Nitratidesulfovibrio vulgaris str. Hildenborough: one gene and its partner. The protein of the gene in region 1 interacts with the protein of each later gene in a pairwise test. Links are inferred from orthologs where the notes say so. Each region holds a gene or a part of one and is shown in the gene's direction. Other genes may lie near its edges.

What was found. Proteins that work in one complex are often made in the same cells at the same time.
Region 2: the proteins of secA (region 1) and secG interact in binary tests that used the Escherichia coli proteins (3 or more experiments, as listed by UniProt). The link is inferred for Nitratidesulfovibrio vulgaris str. Hildenborough from one-to-one orthologs.

What each region holds. Positions count from the first base shown.
Region 1 is NC_002937.3:912,588-916,101, reverse strand. Bases 247-3,306 are described here. They hold secA (preprotein translocase subunit SecA), read left to right. Parts: upstream 247-555; coding sequence 556-3,057; downstream 3,058-3,306. Other genes in these bases: DVU_RS03905 ((Fe-S)-binding protein), read left to right, coding at 247-393. Also shown: more of DVU_RS03905, read left to right, coding at 1-246; bifunctional glutamate N-acetyltransferase/amino-acid acetyltransferase ArgJ, read left to right, coding at 3,336-3,514. UniProt on the Escherichia coli protein: Required for protein export, interacts with the SecYEG preprotein conducting channel.
Region 2 is NC_002937.3:1,754,569-1,757,451, reverse strand. It holds secG (preprotein translocase subunit SecG), read left to right. Parts: upstream 1-1,208; coding sequence 1,209-1,559; downstream 1,560-2,883. Other genes in the region: DVU_RS07960 (LexA family transcriptional regulator), read right to left, coding at 2,122-2,772; DVU_RS16700 (hypothetical protein), read right to left, coding at 1,899-2,063; tpiA (triose-phosphate isomerase), read left to right, coding at 416-1,171; rimI (ribosomal protein S18-alanine N-acetyltransferase), read left to right, coding at 1-396. UniProt on the Escherichia coli protein: Subunit of the protein translocation channel SecYEG. Overexpression of some hybrid proteins has been thought to jam the protein secretion apparatus resulting in cell death; while this may be true it also results in FtsH-mediated degradation of SecY.

The sequences.
Region 1 (3,514 bases):
GACGCCATGCCCGGCAGGGTCACCACTCCCGGCGGCCCGGTCTGCTGCGGCATGGGCGGCGTACTGCAACTGGCCGATGCCCCCCTGTCGCAAGAGGTGGCCTCAGACTGCTGGCACCACCTGCTTCCGTCGGAGGCTGCCGCGTCGCCCGCGCCAGACACCCACTCCGCGACATCCGGCAACGCCCCAGACGGACAGTCACCAGATGTGCCGGGCTTAGCCGGACCAGCGACGGATGACCACACTTCACGGCGTCACAACATCCTGACCGGGTGCAGCGGCTGTACGCTGCAACTCACGGCGACCGCCCCCGCAGATGCCACGGTGCACCACTGGCTGGACATCATCGACCCCGTACCGGCAGCGGTATCGCCCGACGCGTGCCCCGAGTGAGGTGCCTGAACGGGCCAAACCTTCGATTCTCACCTTCTCTCAACGGGATGCGTGTGTCCGCATTGCCAACCCGTGTGAGATGACTTATTTCAGACGGGTTCGGCACCCAGCGTGCCCTCCGCGCCCTCTGGCGCGCCATACTGCCACTCTCCGGGAGAATACATGCTCGGTTTCCTCTTCAAGAAGGTCTTCGGTTCCAAGAACGACCGCTACATCAAACGCCTTCGCCCCATCGTCGCCGCCATCAACGCCCTCGAACCGCAGATGCAGTCCCTCCGCGACGAGGATTTCCCCGTCCGCATCGCCGAATACCGCCAGCAGGTGGAAGAAGGGCGCAAACTCGACGACATGCTGCCCGAAGTGTTCGCACTCGTCCGTGAGGCGGGCAAGCGCGTGTTCAACATGCGCCACTTCGACGTCCAGCTTGTGGGCGGCATGGCGCTGCATCACGGCAAGATTGCCGAGATGAAGACCGGTGAAGGCAAGACGCTGGTCGCCACGCTGCCCGTGGTGCTCAATGCGCTCACCGGCAAGGGCGTGCACGTCGTCACCGTCAACGACTACCTCGCCAAGCGCGACGCCGCATGGATGGGGCAACTGTACAACTTCCTCGGCCTATCCGTCGGTGTCATCGTGCACGGTCTCGATGACGAACAGCGCAAGGCCGCCTACGGCGCCGACATCACCTACGGCACCAACAACGAGTTCGGCTTCGACTACCTGCGCGACAACATGAAGTTCTACGCCGAACAGCTGGTGCAGCGCGGTCACAACTTCGCCATCGTCGACGAAGTGGACTCCATCCTCATCGACGAAGCGCGAACCCCGCTCATCATCTCCGGTGCGTCGGAAGAATCCACCGGGCTGTACCGCCATATGGACGAAATCGTCCGCAAGCTCACGCGCGACACCCACTTCACAGTGGACGAGAAGGCGCGAACGGCCATGCTCACCGACGAAGGCGTGGCCTTCTGCGAAAAGCTTGTGGGCATCGACAACCTCTACGACCCCGGCAACATCACCACCCAGCACCACCTGATGCAGGCGCTCAAGGCGCACAACCTCTTCCGCCGCGACGTGGACTACATCGTCAAGGAAGGACAGGTGGTCATCGTCGACGAGTTCACCGGCCGCCTCATGCCCGGACGCCGTTTCAGCGACGGCCTCCATCAGGCCCTTGAAGCCAAGGAAGCGGTGAAGATCGAAGCCGAGAACCAGACGCTGGCGAGCATCACCTTCCAGAACTACTTCCGCATGTACGCCAAACTCGCGGGCATGACGGGTACCGCCGACACCGAGGCGGTGGAGTTCCATCAGATATACTCGCTCGAGGTGGTCTCCATCCCCACCAACAAGCCCATGCAGCGCAAGGACTTCGCCGACGCCATCTACCGGACCAAGCGCGAGAAGTACGACGCCATAGCGCAGGCCATCGCCGAATTGCACAAGGCGGGGCAGCCGGTGCTGGTGGGCACCATCTCCATCGAGACCTCCGAACTGCTCTCCACCATGCTCAAGAAGACCGGCGTGCCGCACAGCGTGCTCAACGCCAAACACCACGAGAAGGAAGCGGAGATCGTTGCTTTGGCCGGTCAGCGCGGTCACGTGACCATCGCCACCAACATGGCCGGTCGCGGCACCGACATCGTGCTCGGTGAAGGCGTGCGCGAGTTGGGCGGCCTGCACATCCTCGGCACCGAACGCCACGAAAGCCGCCGCATCGACAACCAGTTGCGCGGCCGTTCAGGCCGTCAGGGCGACCCCGGTTCGTCGCGCTTCTACCTTTCGCTTGAAGACGACCTCATGCGCCTCTTCGGTTCCGAGCGCATCTCCGGCCTCATGGAGAAACTCGGCATGGAGGAAGGCGAACCCATCGAAGCGCGCATGGTCAGCCGTGCCATCGAGAACGCCCAGAAGCGCGTCGAAGGCCACAACTTCGAGATACGCAAGACGCTGCTCGACTACGACAACGTCATGAACCAGCAGCGCGAGGTCATCTACACCCTGCGCCGCGACGCCATGAGCGCGCCCGACCTCGGCCCCACCATGGAGGAGTTCCTCGACGACGTGCTCGAGGACGTCTACGCGCCTGCCGAAGGCGGCGAAGCCCCCAGTGCAGACACCGTGGCCGCCGTGTGGGGACGCCTTGCCGATGTCTGCAACATCACCCGCGTGATGCAGCCCGCCCCCGCGCTGCCCACCCGTGACGAGGCCCGCGCCGCCGTCCTTTCCATCCTGCATGAACTGCGCGAGGACACGGGAGAGTCGTACCGCGACATCATCCGCTACTTCATGCTTGAAGAACTCGACCGCTGCTGGAAGGAACACCTGCGCAACATGGACCACCTGCGCGACGGCATCGGGCTGCGCGGCTACGGACAGCGCGACCCCAAACTGGAATACAAGCGCGAAGGCTTCGCCATGTTCCAGGAGATGCTCTTCCGCATCAAGGAAGGCGTGTTCCGTTCACTCACCCGGTTGCGGGTGCAGCGAGTGGAAGAGGAGGCCTTCCGCCACAAGGAACAGCCGGCAGCCGTCGCCTATTCGGGCGGCGAGGCCGAAGCGGGCCCTGCACAGCCGCATCGTGAAGACCCCAAGGTGGGGCGCAACGACCTGTGCCCCTGCGGCAGCGGTCGCAAATACAAGAAGTGCTGTGGCGCGTAGCCTGATGAGGCTTGAAGCCACAAGGCACATATGCAAAATTGACGAGAGGTCGTTCGCGGGCTACTCATCAGACGCCCCGCGATGAAGACCAGCCGGAACCATACAGTACGCCATGAAGAGGGCGGCGCGGGACACCGTGCCGCCCTTTCCTTGTACGCGATGCCGGACACGGCATTGTCCACGTCTCCGGCTGTCTCTTCCATGGAGTACGGCAGAGAAACCGGGCGGCGCGTGCCGCCGCCAGCCCCATATCCTCAACGCGCCTGAACGAGGGCACCATGTCCGCATCACCCAAGGGTTTCCGCTTCGCCACGGTATCCGCAGGCTTTCGCAAGGAAGCCCGCCCCGACCTCGCCCTCATCGTCAGCGACACGCCCGCCACGGCGGCAGGCGTCTTCACCACCAATCGGTTTCAGGCAGCCCCAGTGGTCGTGGCGCGTGAGAATCTCTCCGCACG
Region 2 (2,883 bases), 840 kb from region 1 along the record:
AGCACCCCGTGGAGCGAAGAACAGTTTCTTCTCGCTTTCGAACAGCGTATATTCTCGGTGTTCGCCCTGCGCGACCAAGAGCGTATCGTGGCCTATGCTGCCGTGTACCACGCCGCAGGAGAACTTGAAATACTCAACATCGCGGTGCATCCGGACCGGCGCAGGCACGGGCTGGGGCGTCGGCTGCTCGGCATCCTGTTGCAGGTGGCTGTCAAAATGGGCATAACGAGGGCCGTCCTTGAGGTTCGCACGGGCAACACTCCTGCCATCGGACTTTACGAAGCCCTCGGCTTCAGACGTATCGGGGTGCGCCCGCACTACTATCAGGATACCGGAGAAGACGCTCTCATCTTCGAGTGTGACCTTGCGGACGGCAGCGATGCCTGCACCGCATAACAGAAACGGAGCCGTAGCCATGAAGAAGCTCATCGCCGCCAATTGGAAAATGTACAAGACCATCGACGAGGCTAGGGCTACGGGACGCGAACTTGTGTCCGCCGTCGCCGGGTCACTGCCCGCAGACCGTGAGGTGCTCGTGTGCCCCCCCTTCACGGCGCTCCATGCCCTTCATGACACCTTCAAGGACGTCGAGGGGTTTGCCATCGGCGGGCAGGATGTCTACCCGGCTACCGAAGGGGCCTACACCGGCGAAATCGCACCCGGCATGTTGCTCGATGCCGGATGCGGATGGGTGCTCACCGGGCACTCTGAACGGCGTCATATTCTCGGTGAGGACGACGAGACGGTCGCGCGCAAGACGGCTTTCAGCCTGAAGGCCGGACTGCGTGTGGTACTGTGCATCGGCGAAAAGCTTGATGAACGTGAGGCTGGCAGGCTTGAAGACGTGCTGGCGCATCAGCTGCAGGTCGGGCTTGCAGATGTCGACGCGACCTATGTACCCCAGTCGCTTGTGGTGGCCTACGAACCCGTATGGGCTATCGGTACGGGCAAGGTGGCGGGGCCTGCCGAAGTCGTCGAGGCTCACGCTCTTGTCCGTTCGCTACTCGAAGCCCGTTACGGTCGCGACGGTGCCGCCATACGCATCCTGTACGGGGGCAGCGTGAAGCCTGACAACGCCGCAGAACTACTTTCTCTTGACAATGTCGACGGTCTGCTGGTAGGAGGCGCTTCTTTGCAGGCTGTCAGCTTCAGCCGCATCATTCTGGCATGACGCGTAGCCGCGCGTTCCGTCCGAGGAGGAAAGTACGGTGCAGAATCTTGTTCTGACCCTTCATGTGATTGCCTGTCTGATTCTTGTCGTTCTGGTTCTTCTCCAGTCCGGCAAAGAGGGTATGGGCGTCATCTTCGGCGGCGGCAACGCTTCCGTGTTCGGCAGCACCGGTGCTGGTGGCCTGCTGGCAAAGCTTACCGCCTTTCTCGCAGTTCTCTTCATCATCACGTCGTTGAGCTACAACTACATGACCAGCTCGCACAAGTCCGACGAGTCCAGCATCATCGACGTGAAGTTCGAAGAAGTCGCCCCGCAGAAGTCCGCCGCGCCTGCGGCACCTGCTGCGCAGCCTGAAGCCCCGGCAACGGAGGCTCCCAAGGCCAATTAGTGTTGTAACAGTGCCGAGGTGGTGGAATTGGTAGACACGCTATCTTGAGGGGGTAGTGGGAGAAATCCCGTGAGGGTTCGAGTCCCTCCTTCGGCACCAATGAAAGATGAAAGGATTGTAGCTGGCCGCTGCAATCCTTTTTCTTTTTGTGGACTCGTCGCAGAGAAGTAAAAAGGCTCGAAATCCGATGTCGTCGCCCCGCGCATGGGCAGCAGCACTGGTGCCTTGCACTGGGACGCCTGGCGGGGCAGGGGGGACTCAAGAGGATTGGCGAGAGAAAGACCACGGCGCAGACTCAAGCGGTCATACGCCGTGGCGGTTGCAACATCCATTGCGCACCTAGCGCAGACGGTGGATGTCGAGGGGGGCGCCGCAATGGGGGCAGGTTTCGACACGGCGTCCCGTCTGAAGGCCTCTGGCGTAGAAGAATGAGCGCCAGCCGCGTTCGCGGGTGATGTACAGAACCCATACCGGTTGGCCACAAGGGCAGAAGCGCTGTTGCATGATGTTCTCCTGTATCTCGTGTTGCTAAAAGTTAACATGGTGGGCCTGAAAAAAGGCCTCACTGCACCGCGCGGCAAAGCCATACGATCTTGCCGATGACATGGAGCAGGTCTGCCTCATCGCCCCGGATGCGTATGGGCGCATACGCCGTGTTGTCACTCAGTAGAAGGATGGCGTCTGCGTCTCTGCCAAAGCGTTTGACGAGAATGGAGTCTTCATACCCGAAAGCGTAGACACCACCTGTCTGGGCTGTGACATGCGACTGGTCGATGAGCAGGGTGTCACCGTGCCTGATGCCTGGTTCCATGCTGTCGCCTGTGACGTTCATGAGGACCATGTGCGCCGGGTGTCCGCGCCTTGCCAGCCAATCGTACCGGAATGGCAGGTTTTCAACGACACCCCCGGAAACATCGAGTGAGCCGCCCCCTGCACTGAGAACAGCCTTGACTCTGGGAACGAGGACCGTTTCGGGGTCGTGCAAACTGGTGGGGGGCTGGTGCTGCCTGCCCTTGCCGAATTCAAGCCAGTCGGGGGCGAGGTGATAGGCTCGTGCCAGCTGGAGTATCCATTTCTGTGGTATCGCGTCTCGATTCTTGGCTTGGGTCACGGCGGAACGATTCACACCAAGTGCCGCTGCCAGCGCCTGTTGTGTTGCTATGTCAGTCGCCTGCATGACGCGGGCATAGAATCTGTCGAAATTGGTTCCCATACGACCTCTTTGTTCACTTTTATAAACACAGAGCGGAAAAGAACGCAAGTCCCTTATCGCGAGGCAACGGTGTCTCCAGAAGAGGCCTCCGCCGCAGGCTTGGTCTCTTGT